3 regions of the Ruminococcus sp. 1001713B170207_170306_F1 genome follow, and region 2 is predicted to be linked to each of the others. Evidence: riboswitches for the same ligand, from Rfam matches in the RefSeq annotation. Region 2 holds a riboswitch; each other region holds the start of a gene.

Region 1 (6,075 bases), on a different contig from region 2:
CCTTAGGCGGGGAAACGATCATACCACGCTGTCCCTTTCCGATAGGGCTGATCAGATCTACGATACGCATGGCAGTAGTTCCGCCAGGCCGCTCCATGATCAGACGCTCATCTGGAAAAATCGGGGTCATATTTTCAAAATTGTATCTCTTCTGTCCCTCACTTGGATGGAAGCCATTGATAGATGTCACATACAAAAGGGCACTGAATTTCTCCCCCTGTGTTTTAATACGGATATTTCCCTGAATAATATCCCCTGTCTTCAGATTGAATCTGCGGATCTGTGACGGAGAAACATAGATATCATTTTCTCCTGGAAGATAATTCTCACTTCGGATAAATCCAAACCCATCCGGCATAACCTCCAGGATTCCATTGGCCTTTTCGCCACTGTCAAGCTGGACCGTTTCAGCCGGAACACTGTAAGCATTGCTTACATCCTCTTCTGTACGGTTCTCACTGGCTGCGCCTGTACGGGGCTGTTCCGTTTCCTCAGGTCTTAATTCGGCTGGCGGAACCACTTCTACAGGTTTCGCTACAGGAGTGCGCTTCACGAAGTTCTCCGGTCTGTTTTCCCCATTATAACTGTTCTGGCGTCCTGCATTTTCATTTCTGCCATAATTATTGCTGCGGTACTCAGGATTACGCCGTATAATGGTACGGGATCTGGTTGGTGCTTCTCTTCTCTCCGGTGAAGAAACACTTCCCGTATTTTCTGTTTTTTCTGCTGCCACAGGCTCTGGTCTTGCAGGTATGGTATTCTCTTCTGCTGTTCCGGAAATAGTCTGCTCATTTTCTGCAGTCTGTTCTTTCCTGTCCTCTTCCAGCATACGTTCAATTAATTCAGGCTTTCTCATAGTAGAAATGCCCTTCAGTCCTCTGGCTTTTGCCAAGTCTTTCAGCGTAGCCAGGGATAATGATTCATACTTTTCTTTCATCAATCATCTACCTCTTCGACTAATACAATTCTAAAACACATTTCAATTTTGATTTAACGGGATACAAATGTCTGATTAGACAGAAGCTATATACTGAATTATAAAAACATCCTTCAAAAAACTTATTAAAGTTGATTCTAACACATTTCAGGCGCCGTGTCTACATCCATTCCAAATATATATTACTGTTCACTTAGGACCAGTGACCCCAATATATCTATCCCTGCCTGCAAGAAAGTGATAACCTTTGTTTTGTATTATACACACCTAAGGTTTTTCATTGCAAGAATTTTCTGTCGACACATATCCAGACTCTTCGACATAGTTACTGTTCACTCCGTGACCAGTAACACGCTTCGCGATGCACAGAAAGACGAACCTTCTTGTGACAAGCACAAGAAGTAGCGTTTGCTGCGCAAACTTAATTCTCGGGTTTTCTGTGAATTTTGTTCACAAAAAACACCTCGCGGAATGTTACCAGTGAACAGTAACTCGACATATATAAGATTACGGCTCTCCCGGTGACAAAAAGGTAAGTACTATCTGTCACTTACCTTTTTATAAAACACTATTTTCCCGCGCCTGTGGTATCCACAGTAAAACACCCGGAGATATTTCTCCGGGTGCCGGTCATCTTTAAAATCATTAGTTCCAGAACGCTCCATAAATCTTCTGGATCTTAGCGATCTGTGCATCTGTAATCTGATTCAGTGCATTCTGAACAGCTGCATAAGTCTGTGGTCTGCTACTCTTCAAGGAAGCATTGTTCAGGATGTAATCCTTAACAGATTCTGCAAAATATTCGGAAGCATTCTGTGTTACATAGGCTTTATTAAAAGCTGTAACATTTGCCTTCTCAGCTGCAAAAATGCTCTGGAAGCTTGCTGTCTTATCTGCATTTCCTGCGATAAATGCAAGGAAATGACCCAACTCATGATAAACAGAATCATCGATCTGCTTCATTGTAATAGATCTTGATCTTGCATCAAAATATCCTGAATAGTTGACGGATGGATCAACAACAAGCTTAAATCCCAGCTGCTGATATGCTGCAATTACACGATTGTCCATCTTGCCTGCAACACTTGCTACATTTTCCTCGTGTTTGCTCTGGTTCTGTGAAGAGTTTGCTGCTGCAGTTACCTGGGCAGCAGAAGTACCAGAAGAAGTAGTGCTTACAGCGGTCTCATTGTCAATTGATACCTGCTGTGTAGTTGTTGTCTGAACAGTTGTTGTGATCTTGGATGTAACAACTTTCTTTTTGGATTTCTTGGTGTATTTCGCTGTTGCTTTGGTAACAACGGTTGTCTTGGTATCTACTGTTGTATTACCGGATTTATTTGTTTTATTGGTTACTTTTGTTTTGGTTTTCAGTTTCTTGGTATAGCTCTTCTTGGAAGCCTTTTTTAATTTAACAGTCTTCCTAGTTGTCTTGGTACTGGAGGTAGTCTTCACAGTAGTCTTCGGCTGGGAAGCCAGTGGAGTTTCATCTTCTATGATGGAAGTCTCCATGATCGGATCTGTGTAACTGGGGAATTCAGGTGTTTCTCCTACTCCTGAGAATAATGAAACGCCGCCGATCACTGCTGCCAATGCTATAGCAGCACAACTGGAAACAACTTTTTTATTTGCGAGCCACTCTGCTAATTTCTTTCCTTTCATAAATAACACACCTTTCTTGAACCATAATGTAACTGACTTGCCGCTATCCGGAAACTATCAGTCCCATCAGTTTGTGGAAATAAAAAAACCGTTTATCAGATTAAATAAACGGTCGCCACAAATAGAAGAACCACGTCTCCTGTCATATTACATTACCTAATCAATATCAATGCGGCAACCGGCTGTCATAGTCCTGAGACCTTAGACCCTTGGCTTTGCGTCCCTGTCTTTCAACAGGTTTGCCTTTTATTCATTTCTTATAATAGAGCAAGTCCTCACTTTTGTCAACGGATTTTCTTTGTTAAAATTCACAAAAATCCGTCTAAAAAATACAAAAATGAAAAAATCTGTAAAACTATCTGAGCTGACCGTAACAACTGATAATCATTCTCAAATAATTTCACAGATTTCTTTTCGCTGTCTGGGTAGTAACATACACCCCTCACAGTTTACGTGTAGATTCCCGTTCTATGAGTCTTCCGGCCAGCATTTGCCGTTTAACCACCTTTTTCCGGTCAATCATGTCAAACAAAGTACGAATACTCTGCTGTGCAGTTTCCACTCTGGGATATTCCAAAGTAGTAATAGATGGATGATAATATTCTGCAATATCCTGTCCATCAGCCCCTGCCACGCAATAATCCTCCGGTACTCTTTTACCGCTGTCAATAATTGCTTTGCAGGCTCCTACAGCCAAAGTATCTGAAATAGCATAAATACAGGAAAAATCTACTCCTGATTCCAAAAGCTCACGGGTACTGTTATAACCATTCTCAATAGTATAAATTCTATTCCCCGGCTTTAAACGGACTATAAGCTTCTCATCGTACTCCAGTCCATTTTTCTCCAATGCCCTTTTATAGCCATTCAGATGGCACCTTCCCAGACCTTCATCTCCGGAAGTAATGAACGCAACTCTTTTATGTCCACAGCTGCACAGATAATCAACCATATTCTGGCTCTCGATCTCTGTATCAATTGTTACAAGAGCGCTTCGAGTATAAGATCCAGTATCCTCCGGAATTGTTTTTCCGGAACTGGCGATCACATACGGAACCCTCACCATTCTCAGCTTTGACTCATCATAATCATACATACCACCAAGAAATATGATTCCCTTGACCTTTTTCTCTTTTTCCAGTTGAAGCGCAAGCTCAACTTCATCTTCATCATCTGCTACATTCTGCAATACCAGGCAGTATTTTCTTTCACGAACCTTTTTCTCCAACACATGCAGCATAACACCCCAGAATGGGTTGCTGATTTCTTTTACCATAACTGCGATCGTATTTGAATCAGCTCGTTTCAGGTTTCTGGCACTGTTATTCGGTACATAATTATACTCTTTGATAATATCCAGAATCTTCTGTTTCGTTTCAGGATTAATGTCCGGGTGATTGTTAATAGCCCTGGACACCGTGCTGACTCCTACGCCACACAGTTTCGCAACCTCTTTAATTGTTATCTGCTCCATAACTGCCCTCCTCATGCAACAATGTGTTCATTATATATGTACTGGCATATCATGGCAAATGATTTTCAATAAAATTTGTAAAAAAATTATTTATCAGCAAATATGCTTGTCGTTATAGGCGATATTTCCTTTTCCGTATTTGTAGAGAACAGCTGGTTCTGAAGACATATGGCTGAAGTCAATAGGCTCCGGTTTTGCAGTTCCTTCTACGATTTTATCAGCACATGTGATAAGATCGTGAAGAATTGCTTTTCCGATCGGACGTAAAAAATGTCCTGGGAAAATAAGCTCAAAATCTTCTTTATCTAACTTCTTTAATCCCTCTGCATATTCCTTTACTGTTGAGGAATAGGTATCAAAAATCAGGATCGGAGTTGACACTACACTGTCTCCGGCAAACAGAAATTTATTTTTTCTATCCAGGAAAACTACACTTCCAGGAGTATGTCCTGGTGTGAATAACACTTCCAGACTTCTGCCGCCCAGATCAAAGATCTGATGCTCGCTCAGCGGCAGCATCTGGAAATCTCCAGGCTCACGACCTTCAATTATGTACTCTGTTCCATAAAATCCCGGTTCCTTCTTTGTTTTTTCCACATATTTCTTCCAGCCGCTTCTAAGTTTTTCTGTATCTGCCATTTTGAAATCTTTTTCACTCAGATATGCCTTTCCGAACTCGTGATTGCCGCCCACATGATCCAGATGTCCATGTGTATTTAATACAACATATGGCAAATCAGTCAGGGTTTCGATCACCTTTTTCAGATTTCCAAAACCTGAACCGGTATCGATCACAGCTGCACTTTTTTCACCTTTTACCAGATAAATAATGTCTGCTCCGAACTCATCGATTGCCCAGACATCCTCTGCTACCAGCTGAACTGTATAGCCTTCAATTCTCTGTAAATTAATATTGTCCATTTTCTGCCGTTCTCCTTTTCAATTACATTTTTACTGCACCTGCGGTAAGTCCGCTGGTGATATATTTCTGTGCTGCAATATAAATGATTATGATTGGAACCATAGACAGAGTCATTCCGGCAAGCATCAGATTCCACTCAGATCCGGAGGTACTCTTAAACATATAAATAGCAACTGTCAGGGTTCTCAAACCACTGTCTGAAACATACAGGTTTGGCATAAGGAAATCATTCCATGTCCACAGGAAAAACAGTACCAGAAGAGTTATGCTTGTGGAGCGTACCAATGGGAAAATTACCTGCCACATGCAGCGGAACATGCCACAGCCGTCAATTGCTGCTGCCTCTTCCAATTCCTTCGGAATGGACTTCAAAAAGCCAACGTAGGTAAAAATACCAAATGCTCCGTGGAAGCCGGCATACAGGAAAATAAGTACGGTCAGGTTATTCAAAAGGTTTGTGTTGGTCAGCTGTACAGAAAGCGCGATCATAATGGAATGGAACGGAATGATCTGTCCAAGGGTGAACATCAGATACAAAACATTTCCAAGCTTTCCAGGGATGTGCGCAATTCCATATGCAGCCATAAAGGAAATGATGGTACATACCAGCATGGTTCCCAGGGTTACATATGCTGAATTTCCAACTACTCTCCAGAATTTCAGACGTTCTATAGCTTCTGTAAAGTTTCCGGTATAGAGGTAATGTGGAAAAGAAAGGAAGTTCTGGATCATATCGTTATGTGTCTTGAATGCGTTCATCACAAGCAGGATGATCGGCATAAGGAACAGGACACCAAAGAAAAACATAATAATGGTTGGAAGCCATACTTTCTTTTTCATTAGTATTCTACCTCCTTCTTACGAGTGCAGTACAACTGGATCAGAGTAACCGCTGCTACTGTAAGGAACAGGATTACAGATTTCGCTGAGCCATAGCCCAGATTGTACTTGGTGAAAGCTTCCTGGTAAATATTCATGGCAACTGGCATTGTGGAACCGTAAGGACCACCGCCTGTCATTGCGTTCGGAATATCGAATGACTTAAATGCTCCAGAAATAGAAACAAACAGATTGATCGTG
Region 2 (6,075 bases):
TGAAGGGATGAAAAAAGGAGAAATCATATGCCAACTGATCAGGAATTAATAAAAATAGTTCCCTCCTGCCGCCAGATTGCCTATCAGGCAACAGAGTTTTATGCGTTTTTTCATTTTGGAATGAATACGTATACCAATCGGGAATGGGGAGATGGAACGGAAAATCCACAAATTTTTAATCCTACAGAGTTTGACGCAGACCAGTGGGTGACTGCAGCACAAAATGCCGGCATGAAAGGCGTAATTCTTACCTGTAAGCACCATGACGGCTTCTGCCTGTGGCCTACCAGATATACCAGTCACAGCGTTGCAGCAAGCCCGTGGAAAAATGGCAGGGGAGATGTGGTCCGGGAAGTGTCCGAAGCATGCCGCCGCCATGGACTGAAATTTGGAATTTATCTTTCTCCATGGGATCGAAACCAGCCCTGCTATGGAATGGGAAAAGAGTATGACGATTACTACCTGTCCCAGCTTACAGAGCTTCTTACCAGATACGGGGAAATCTTCAGTGTCTGGCTGGATGGTGCATGTGGGGAAGGACCTAATGGGAAAAAACAGGTCTACGACTGGAATCGCTATTACGAATGTGTTCGAAAATATCAGCCAGACGCATGTATCTGTGTCTGCGGGCCAGATATCCGATGGTGTGGAAATGAAGCTGGCGATGTAAGAAAATCTGAGTGGAGTGTTGTTCCTGCGCGTACAGCACTTGCAGAGAGTGTACAGGAAAGAAGCCAGCAGACCGATGATGAGGAATTCAGAATGCGCCGGATTACCAGTGATATGGAAGATCTTGGAAGCAGAAAAGCGCTTGAAGGTGAAACGGATCTGATCTGGTATCCGGCAGAAGTAAATACTTCTATAAGACCTGGATGGTTTTATCATCCAGAAGAAGATGATCAGGTGAAAAGTCTGGAAGAGCTGGTTCATATCTATATTGGGGCTGTTGGAGGAAATGCAACCTTTTTGTTAAACATTCCACCTATGCCAAACGGACTTCTTCATAAAAATGATGTTAAACGTCTGGAAGAATTTGGAAACTGGAAAAAGAAATCTTTTGCTCATAATTTAATGAGTACAGCACATGTTTTTTCGGAAAATGAAGATCCGGCGCATCCGGCTTCTAATTTGACAGAGGATACTTTGGAAGCATGGTATCAGCCTGAAAGCAGTGAGCTGCCAGTAGAGATAACGATTTGCCTGGACGACTCATACAATTTGGGGTATCTGGTATTAAAAGAGGCTGTCTGCTATAGCCAGAGAGTAGAAAAATATGAGGTATTTGTTAAAGAAGGGGAAATATGGAACAGTATTTACACAGGAACGGTAATTGGCTATCAGAAGATCATTCCTGTTAAGGGGAAAAAAGCCAGGGAAATGAAAATTGTTTTACATGATTTCCGTGTACTTCCGCTTCTAACGTTTATTGGGATTTATCCGGAAAATACCTGAGCGGTTAAGTATTGTTTTATATTATTTCATAAATTAAATAAATAATTATTTATAAAAATACCCTTTAGGAGTAGAAATCATCCTAAAGGGTATTTTCCTCTTAAGCGATATACAGGGGAGGGGTGGTAGTTTCTACCTTAAGAGGGAAGCATGTGGCAAGTACAATACCGTATGGTTATCTTAAAGATAAGGATGATTCGAATATATGGGTCAGTGATGAAGAAGCGGCAGCAGTTGTACAGAGAATCTTCCACAGTAGCAGGGATTCTGAAGAAAAGAGAGTATCTTGGTCATACAGTAAACTTCAAAACCAGAAAGCATTTTAAGGAGAGGTAAAGCCGTCTATCTGGTAAAAACTTGCACAGAATGTAGCAAAGATTCAAAGAGAAGAGGCTAACCTGCTTTTGGGGGATATTGAATCATGGAAATGTCAGAGATGATTGCAGCAATGCAGGAGAAAATCAACCGGATGCTGGTTACAGAAGCAAGCCGACAGGAAATATGACAGGAGTGATTTGAAAGTAAATTGAAATGGAAATATGACGGAGAGTGTGATATGATTTCAAGGTAGAAGGACCTGCACAAGGTGGATTACACTCATATGAATTTACGGCTGATACGGAATAAAGAAAACAGGTATAAAAGGATTTTTTTCAGAAAGATTGTTATTATTTTGCCATATCCAGCAGAACAACGTGCATGGCATTGTCCGCATTGTAAAAAGTATTGATGTGGATGGAAGCTGAAGAGCAATTATAAAGTTTTACGACTTGTAGAATATGAAAATGCTGTAAGGAGAAAGAGATGGAATGGTTTGGGATTGTAGCATTGTTGCTGCTACTTTGTTATTCAGCGTATCCGGGAAAAGTAAAGCGTTTGGAAACGAAAGTAAAACGATTGGAGAAAAAGCAGAGAGGAGTGGCATATATGTCAAAGCTGATTAATGATCTTGTAGGAAAACAATGTATTATCAGATCAGAGTTCATTTTTAGTTTTGCGGAAAAAACTGAATTATCCTGCAAGATTATAGATGCAGATGATGAATGGATAAAAATTTGTTATACAGAGAAAAAAGATAAGTTTGCCTTTTTGCCCCAGCCAATGGCCGCACCTTCCCTTTTGAAAAAAGAGATCGTACAGATTCCATTAAAAGATGAAATTCCGGAGCGCCAGATCTGCCTGGTGTATGACAGCCAGCATCCTATGGGAGCTGCGGCAAGAGAACTAAAAAATACAATTCTATTGAATTGATTACATAAAAGAGGTGAAAGCGGAATGAATCCATATGTATCAGTAATCTTGACAATAGCAGTATGCCTTTTGCTATTTGTTTTATGGATTATATATGAAAATTATAAAAATAAAAAGCGTATCTTGACTAAAATTCGAAGAAACTGGGGGAAGCCGTATACCAGACAATATGAGCCTGGTGACATTGAGCAGATTTCCCATTATTTTAGACGAAGAGAAAAAGAAGGTTTCGCAATAGATGATATTACCTGGAATGATCTGGATATGGATCGCCTTTATAAGATGGTAAATCAGACGATTTCTTCTCCTGGGGAAGATGTGCTTTATGATATGATGCGAAGACCTGTATTTTCTCAGGCTGAAATAGACAAAAGAGATGAGTTGATAGATTTTTTTTCCCAACATGAAAAAGAACGGGAGCATATGCAGCTGCTCCTGTCGCAGATTGGAAAAACGAGATTAGGTTCTTTGTCGGATACGGTATTGGCTCTTAAAAGTTCTTCTGAGGTAAAAACAGGAATCCATTGGTTTATGTTGATACTGCTGGTGTTGAATGTTGCAGTGCTTTTACCTGTGAAGCCAGTAGTTGGCTTTTTTTGCTTCATAGTCTTAATGATAACAAATATTACAATTTATTATGCAGGCAATGACCGAAAATTAATTGAAGCTTACCTGGATTGTTATGCACACTTGCTTCGAATGTTATCTGTTGCAGAAAAAATAAAGAATGTGCAATGGTCAGAAACAAGAAAGCAGATGTCTGCTATTGCAGAAGCCAGAGCGGTGTTTAAGGGTCTTAACCGGAAAGCAATTTTTTTGACCAGTAAAAATACAGATGGAGGAGATCCGGCACAGATTCTTATGGACTATATCAGAATGCTGACTCATATAGACATTCTGGTTTATAACGGTCTTTTGAAAAAAATTCAGGACAAAACGGACTCTATTTTGAAGCTTATTGATAATATTGGAGAACTGGATGCGTGTATTTCCATTGCATCTTTTCGGGAACTTCTTACGCTTTGGTGCAAACCTGAGTTTAAAAGCTGGGAAAGTGGTGTCACGCAGATTGAAATGGCTGTAGAAGATCTGTATCACCCACTGCTTCAGGAGGCAGTTGCCAATAGCTTTCAAGTAGCCGGAGGAACTTTGGTAACCGGTTCTAACGCATCCGGAAAATCTACATTCCTAAAAAATGTTGCAATGAACAGTATTCTTGCCCAGACGCTTGTTACCTGTACTTGTTCATCCTACCAGGCACCGTTTTTGAAAGTTATGACATCTATGGCATTGCGGGATGATATAGAGAGTGGAGAGAGCTATTTTATTGTAGAAATCAAGTCGCTGAAACGAATATTGGAAGAAAGTAAGAAAAGGGAGCCACTTTTATGTATTATTGATGAAGTGCTTCGAGGTACAAATACGGTTGAGAGGATTGCTGCTTCATCCAGAATTTTAAATGCACTTCGGCAAAAATGGGTGCTGCCTTTTGCAGCTACTCATGACATAGAACTGTCGTACATTTTGGATTCCCAGTATGAAAACTATCATTTTGAGGAAGACGTACAGGAAAAAGAGGTGGTATTTTCCTATATCCTGAAAAAGGGAAGAGCCACATCCCGAAATGCGATTCAGCTTTTGGATATGTTAGGTTATGACAAGGAAATTGTAGAGGATGCACGAAATGCGGCATTTAATTTTGAAAATAAAGGAATCTGGGATGCCTTATAAATGCAGCAGATCATGTCTGGAAACAGTAATGTCAATGCTGCGTGGACTTCGGAAGAAGGAGAACAGTTCGAGTATATGTATCGGCTGTTCTTTTTTTAAATTTTTAAGTGTTAAAGCGGTGAGGTTTTTCTTGTGTAAAGTAGAGCAATGGAGTATAATAAAATAGGTTTTTGCATAATTTTAAAAGCTATAATAAGAAAATCGGCAAAACAGACGAAAGTCTGTGACGCAAAGCTACAGGGCCTGTAAAATGGCAGCCAGTTGCATGAACTGAGGTGCACTGTCTGTGAGACAGTGTTTTTTTACGGTGTTATTTCATAGACGTAACAATAATAATTTTATGGCAGGGAATCAGATATGAAAAATACGAGAAGGATAGTTAGGATAGACAGAAAATGAAAGGAAAAAAAGTGATTGCAGGCATTCTGCTTGCGGGAATTTTAGCAGTCACCCTGGCAGGGTGTAAAAACACAGATAACACGAAAGAAGAAACAGAAAAGCCCGTTATTACCCTCGGCAGTGACAGCTATCCGCCATACAATTATCTGAACGAGGATGGCGTACCGACGGGCATAGATGTAGAACTGGCTACAGAAGCTTTCAAAAGAATGGGATATCAGGTGGAGGTTGCCCAGATCAACTGGGAGAAGAAAAAAGAACTGGTGGAGAGCGGAGAGATTGACTGTATCATGGGTTGTTTTTCCATGGAAGGGCGTCTTGATGGTTACCGCTGGGCGGGACCATATATAGCAAGCCGTCAGGTGGTCGCTGTAAATGAGAATAGTGATATTTATAAACTGAGTGACCTGGAGGGAAAGAACCTGGCTGTCCAGTCCACAACCAAACCGGAAGGCATTTTTCTGGACCGGACAGATGATAGAATCCCAAAACTGGCAAATCTGATCAGTCTCGGACACCGGGAGTTGATTTATACATTTCTGGGAAAAGGATATGTAGATGCAGTCGCCGCACATGAGGAATCTGTTGTCCAGTATATGAAGGATTATGACGCAAGCTTTCGTATCCTGGAAGAGCCTCTGATGATCACTGGAATAGGTGTCGCTTTTGCAAAAGATGATGACAGAGGAATCTGTGAGCAGATGAGCCAGACGCTGGAAGAAATGCGTCAGGATGGCACATCCCTGAAAATTATTGGAAAATATCTGGATGATCCCCAGAAATATCTGGAGGTGGATGATCTTGGATATTAAGAGGAAGACAAAAGAAAAACGGATCCAGCTGATTGGAGGTCTGTTTGGAATCTGTGTGGCTGTAGGTTCACTGTTTTATTTTTTCCATGCAGAAAAAACGGAAGCCGAGAAAAGAATGGTAGAGATTGTAAATTATGTCAAAGTGCAGTGTTCCACCTACACCCATTATAATGAATCTTCGGAATCCAAAAGCCTCCTCCGTGCCATTGAAAGTGCCAGACAGATGAGTACAAATATTAAAATGGAGACAGAAAACGGCGGGCAGCTAAGCCGGGAGTTCCTGAAAGAAAACCTGCAGACTCTCTGGGTGGATGGTATCATTGTACTGGATACAGAGGGAAAGACGGACTGCGAATACAGTACGGATGAGTCTCTGACCGATGAGATTACGGAGTATCTGCAAAAAGACATTATCATGGATTTTACCGGA
Region 3 (6,075 bases), on a different contig from region 2:
TCGCACTTTTCCTGGTGATGGGAATGGTTGCTTTTATTTATTTTTCATCTGAAAAGAAAATAACGAAACTGCACCGCACATTTTCTGTTCTGCTGGTCACGGTGCTAGTCTATCTGGCGTTTGACGGGATTACGGTTTATACAGTCAACCACCTGGATACGGTACCATCGCTGCTAAATAACCTTGCGCACCGTGTTTTTATGGGAAGTATGGCACTTGTCATTTTTTTATTTTACCGTTATATAGCCATATTGGTAGAGGAAGAAACCGGAAAGCCCAGAAAAATGGATAAAGCCGCCTGGGTGATCCTTGTATTATCTGAGCTGGGGGAATGGCTTCTGCCCATTTATTATACGCAGACAAAATGGGGCAACTATTCAGACGGCGTTTATACATATGTCTGTTATGCGAGTGTGGGATTCTATTTGTTCCTTTGCTCCGGGATGTTATTTGGAAACTGGAAAAAGATCAATGCGAAAAAGAAATTTGCAATCGGTGCAGCCCTGATCGTAGAATTGATGGTCTGTGTGCTCCAGGGGCTGCACCACACCTGGCTGATCAGCGGAATGGGAATCACGCTGATGACCCTGACTTTTTACCTGACCTTGGAGAACCCGGACATTATCCGCGCAGAGCTTACAGAACAGAAGATGTCCATGCTGTACCTGAAAAGCCAGGTCAATCCCCATTTCCTCTATAATACCCTGGATACCATCCGGATCCAGGCAGAACTGAACCGAGATAAAAAAGTGGCGGACCTTCTCATGCATCTGTCAGATTTTTTCAGGATGAGCGTAAAGGTTGACCGCCAGATGGTAGAGCTGGATGATGAGCTGGATCTGCTGGATGCCTATATGGAACTGATGTGTTACCGGTATCCGTCCCTTCACTGCGAGTACAATATAGATCCAGACCTTGGCGGTGTGCAGGTGCCCAATTTTATCCTTCAGCCCCTTGTGGAGAACAGCCTGCTCCATGGTCTGAAAAACAAGGGATATAAAGGGGCGGTTGTAATTTCTGCCCAAAAATCGGGAGAAGATATGCTGGTTACAATTATGGATACCGGAAGTGGGTTTGCAGAAGGAAAAAAAGAACAGGTAAACAGTCTGCTTACAAATTATGCGAAGCAGGCGGCAAAACTGGAGGGGAACAGTATCGGGATCCTGAATGTACAAAAAAGGATCAAGTTGCTGTGTGGACAGAAATATGGATTATGGTATGCAGAGAATGAAAAAGGCGGTGTGACAGCGCACCTGCTTTTGCCATGTAAGGAGGCGGGGAAATGAAGAAAATGCGTGTGGTTCTGGTGGATGATGAGATCATGATCCGGGAAGGCTTTAAGAAATTGTTTAACTGGGAAGAGCACGACTGCCAAGTGGTGGGCGAGGCTTCAGACGGCATGGAAGCACTGACCGTAATAGAGGAACTGTTGCCAGACATTGTGATCATGGATATCAACATTCCAATCATGAACGGTCTGAAAGTAATCCAGACCTGCAGGCTCCGTTATCCGGACATGGCATTTATTATTGTATCTGGCTATGATGATTTTTCATATTGCAGGGAAGCGTTGCGGATGCAGATCACAGACTATATTTTAAAGCCGGTGAATTATGAGGAATTCGGCTCCTGCATCGATCGACTGAAAATAGCTTTGTATGAAAAGAAAAGGGCTGAAGTCCCGGAAGAACAGCGGAACCGCACTATAAGTGAGGTTCTCCGATATCTGCAGGAGCATCTGGAAGAAGAAATCAGCCTGAATATACTGGCAGACGAATTTCATCTCAGCCCAGCCTATATCAGCCAGCTTTTCAAAAACGAGATTGGAGTAAATTTCTTATCCTACCTGACTAGTAGCCGTATGGAAAAAGCTAAAAAGTTACTGATCGCCACCTCTCTTTCCATAGGCGAAATTTCTGTCCAGTGCGGGTATGGCGATTATAGAGTCTTTACAAAAGCGTTTAAGAAGGCAGAAGGCTGTACGCCATCTCAGTACCGCAGGGATTTCTATGAAGAATAAGTATTCTGTCTGCTATTAATTTTTAAGAAGCCTGTGTCTATGTAAATTAACTTTTATCTAAAAAATTGACACAAACTGATAGAAAATGAGCCTATTTAAGTATCGGCTCTTCGTGTAAGATAATATCCAGTAAGGAACCTCTTTTGTTTTTTATCAGATGAACCAGATAGGGGAATCTGATAAAAAACAGGATATTGAGGAAATAGGAAATGAAAAGTGAGACGCTAAGACGCAGTACTGATTTATAGGAAGCAGTTACTGCGTCTTTTGTTTTACTCAAAAATGAACAAATTAGTAGATTGGAGCAAAGAAAATAAGACGTGAAAAAGTAAAATGGAAAAAACTAGAGCATGTATCAGTCAGATTTACAAAATGAAACATCAAAAGTGATAATAAAGGAGTTGAAAGAAATGTTTGACAGGATTGATTTCCACGTCAGGGAACCGGAAGCAGGAAATTCCCACATCCCTGCATGGGCAAAAGAAGAACATATGGAACAAAGTGTTTCAGAAAAAGAACTTTGGAGTTATGAAAACAATAAAAAACGAGGAGACAAGATCATGAAAAAGTCAGTATTGTTATTAATTTTAACAGCCATGGTCATTACAGCAAGTGCCTGCGACGGATCTGATGTAACAGGTACCATGACGATGAACAGTAGTGCAAAGCAGGAGGCGAAAAGCACAGAGGCTTCTATAGCTGGGAATGAAACCTCCCAAAATACCACAACTACCTCTTCTGCCGTTACAGAACTGGACAATATGCTGAATGAAATCAACACGGATGTCCAGCCTGGAACAGCAGGCAGTTCCTTAAAAACTGTAAAAGTGGCAGCCAATCTTCTGGACTGGGGAACCGAAACCAGCCTTAGTCAGGAAGAAATCAAAAGTGAGACTGTCCGGTGGCTTTCGGATAAAGGAAACGACGAACAGGCGGAATTTTCCCAGAAGATAGCAGATGTATATGATGCATACCAGGAACTCCTTGGGGAGAATGCTGAAGAACTGCTTTCGTCAGCTGGTTATACTGGCAAAGGGTATCCATGGGGCAGCTCAAAAGTTGAGGCAATTGAAACTATCAAAGATGTGGTACAGCTTCCTGAGAATCGTGAGGATGTTGTAGCGATGGAACCTACAGAAACAGATGTGACGAGCAGTCAGGACAACCAGGATGGACAGTCGGATGCCGGGCAGTCATCTGATGGTAATTATCAGTCCCAGACAGATCAAACCGACTTCCCAGGACCAGATACTGCCATGCTTGTAAATCTGAGGGGTGATACCACAACGGTTTATAAACTGGCTGATGGAAGATATATGGACCGGACCAATACGGTATATACCTTTGATGGCGTTGACACCTGGATCGATGAATCCGGCGTAGAGTGGAATGAAACAGTCCAGACCTCTGAAGCAGAGGAAAATGTACAAGATCCTTATGATCTGTACTCCTGGGATCCGGAAACCGGAACCTATATCCCATATCAGCAGTCAGACGGAAATGGAGAGCCAATCGGAAGAGGAAATGGCTGGTACTATTATGATGACGAAGCCGGAACTTATATACTCTGGTAAAAAAGCGTGAAGGATATCCATGAGGCTGAGGATCTGATTTGGATGTAAGGACTGATTAGAATAAGCACAACGAGTCGGAGGTCACGGGTAGCAAAGTGGCTTCCGGCTTTTTTTGGCATTAAGGCGGTGATGTTTTCCTTGTGTAAAGTGGAGTGAGAGAGTATAATAAAATCAGTTTTTTGCATAATTTTAAAAGCTATAATAAGGAAATCGGCAAACCAGATGAAAGTCTGGGACGCAAAGCTACAGGGCCTGTAAAATGGCAGCCAGTTGCATGAAATGAGGTGCACTGTCTGTTTGGCAGTGCTTTTAATTTGTATATCTAAAGATATTATTCGAGAGGGACATGTTTATGAAAAAGTTGAACGATGAGGATATACAGGCATATTTTCTGGCTGGAAACTCCGGATTCTGGAAAGTAGAGTCTGAAGAAGGAAAAAAGACAAGACTGTATACAGATGAAATCACAGACGAACTGTTTGGAATTACAGAAGATCTGTCTCCGGAAAAATGTATGGAGTATGTGGCAGAACATATTTATCCGCAGGAGAGGGAGTGCTTCTGGGATTACATGGAAGAACTGAAAAGCCATGAATCAGAAGCTGTTTACCGTTATATGCATCCTGTAAAAGGAGTCATTTATATACGCTGCACAGGAAGGAGAGTCTCATCTCCAGACAACATGATCAGGCTTGTGGGTTACCATCTGGAAGCAGGAAATATTGTCCATTTTGAAAAAGAAAAACTTCTGGAGAACCGATTGCTGCAACAGAACCAGCAATTAAAGGATGAAAATAAAAACCAGATCTTTTATTATAAAGAACTTCTGGATACGATAAGTGTTGGAGTGCTGTCCTATACCTTGCCAGAGCATGAGATTGTCCATATGAATGCAGAGGCTATGCGTATCTATGGAGTGGAGACAATTGAGGAAGCACAGGAAAATCTTGGCAGACTCATAGGGGCTGTGTCCTATTTAAATCAGAATGTAATTGAGAAACTGATGGATATGCGGTACCATGACGGAGCTGTTTCTTATGAATGTGTAATCCCTGACAGAAAGGGACATCTGACACCGGCGATTGCGAAAACGGAAATTTTTTATACATCAGACGGGAAAAAAACAATACTAACCACATTCCTTGATATTTCTGAAAATGTTACTCTGAAAAAATCACTGAAAGAAGCACAGGAAAGCAATGCGGTCATATCCGCAATTTCAAAGATTTACTGGACGATTTATTCTATGGATCTACGAACAGACAGTTTTGAAGAAGTAGTCGGGGGCGAGGTGATGCATCGGTTGACAGGTAGTCACGGATGTGCTTCAGAAGCATTTCGTACCGCACGGAAAAGTGTTGTTTCCAGAGAGGATCAGAAATCCATGCGGGAGTTTTTTGATGTTACAACGCTGGCAGACAGACTGCAGCAGGAAGAAACGGTTGCGAGAGAATATCTTGCTGCAGATGGGCACTGGCATATGGGACGATTCATTGTGAAGCAGCGTGATGCAAACGGAACTGTTACGGAGGTGCTTTATGTAGCACGTGACATTACGGGAGAAAAAAAGCAGGAGTTCGAATATCAGGAACAGTTAAAAAAGATCGCTCAGGAAGCGGAAAAAGCGAATGTTTCAAAAACAGATTTTCTCAGACGAATGAGTCACGATATCCGAACTCCAATCAATGGAATCCGTGGAATTACGCAGATTGCAAACCATTTTCCGGGAGATCTGGAAAAACAACAGGAGTGCAGAGATAAGATCTTGACAGCATCTGGATTTCTTCTGAATCTTGTGAATGATATTTTGGATATGAATAAAATGGAATCCGGAACATTGCAGCTGGAAGAAAAAACTTTCGATTTACGCAAGGTACTGGGAGAATCGACCGGTATTGTTGAGATGCAGGGACATGAAAAGGGAATTTCATTGAACGTGGGAACTGTCAATATCATACATAATCAGCTGGTCGGAAGTCCTCTTCATCTTCAGCAGATCCTGCAGAATATAGGAAGTAATGCAGTAAATTATAACCATGTGGGTGGTAAGATTATTGTTGGCTGCCAGGAAATCAGTTCAGATGACCGGACCGCAGTATTCGAATTTACCTGTACAGATAATGGAATTGGGATGAGGGAAGAGTTTCAGGAGCATTTGTTTGAACCTTTTACACAGGAAAACAGACTGGAACAGAAAGCAAATATGGGAACTGGTCTGGGAATGACGATTGTCAGCCAGTTAGTAAAGCTGATGGGAGGGCAGATTTGTTTTACCAGTAAAGTGGATGAAGGAACTTCATTTGTGATTACATTGCCGTTCCAGATTTCCTCAGACAGAGAATTAAAAATGCCAGAATCATCCGTTGAGAATGTTTCACTGAAAGGGAAAAGAGCACTTCTTGTTGAAGATAATGAATTGAATATGGAAATCGCACAATTTATATTGGAAAATGAGAACATGCTGGTTCGCTGTGCATGGAA

What was found. Region 2 has a riboswitch for cyclic di-GMP ahead of I4V84_RS00320 (transporter substrate-binding domain-containing protein). Riboswitches for the same ligand answer to the same signal wherever they lie in the genome.
Region 1: another riboswitch for cyclic di-GMP. It lies ahead of I4V84_RS20020 (hypothetical protein); the one in region 2 lies ahead of I4V84_RS00320 (transporter substrate-binding domain-containing protein).
Region 3: another riboswitch for cyclic di-GMP. It lies ahead of I4V84_RS18045 (ATP-binding protein); the one in region 2 lies ahead of I4V84_RS00320 (transporter substrate-binding domain-containing protein).

The regions. Positions count from the first base shown of each region.
Region 1 is NZ_JADPEX010000029.1:17,427-23,501, reverse strand. It holds gene rho (transcription termination factor Rho) at 1-937, opposite strand, end outside; gene I4V84_RS20020 (hypothetical protein) at 1,583-2,599, opposite strand; cyclic di-GMP riboswitch class I at 2,770-2,853, opposite strand; gene I4V84_RS15830 (LacI family DNA-binding transcriptional regulator) at 3,042-4,073, opposite strand; gene I4V84_RS15825 (MBL fold metallo-hydrolase) at 4,167-4,994, opposite strand; gene I4V84_RS15820 (carbohydrate ABC transporter permease) at 5,017-5,835, opposite strand; gene I4V84_RS15815 (sugar ABC transporter permease) at 5,835-6,075, opposite strand, start outside.
Region 2 is NZ_JADPEX010000001.1:67,159-73,233, reverse strand. It holds gene I4V84_RS00345 (carbohydrate ABC transporter permease) at 1-11, shown strand, start outside; gene I4V84_RS00340 (alpha-L-fucosidase) at 28-1,452, shown strand; partial or broken gene I4V84_RS00335 (recombinase TnpX) at 1,596-1,785, shown strand; gene I4V84_RS19745 (hypothetical protein) at 2,257-2,703, shown strand; gene I4V84_RS00325 (DNA mismatch repair protein MutS) at 2,827-4,434, shown strand; cyclic di-GMP riboswitch class I at 4,628-4,703, shown strand; gene I4V84_RS00320 (transporter substrate-binding domain-containing protein) at 4,830-5,645, shown strand; gene I4V84_RS00315 (ATP-binding protein) at 5,629-6,075, shown strand, end outside.
Region 3 is NZ_JADPEX010000038.1:4,432-10,506, forward strand. It holds gene I4V84_RS18030 (histidine kinase) at 1-1,286, shown strand, start outside; gene I4V84_RS18035 (helix-turn-helix domain-containing protein) at 1,283-2,020, shown strand; gene I4V84_RS18040 (hypothetical protein) at 2,431-3,594, shown strand; cyclic di-GMP riboswitch class I at 3,797-3,872, shown strand; gene I4V84_RS18045 (ATP-binding protein) at 3,947-6,075, shown strand, end outside.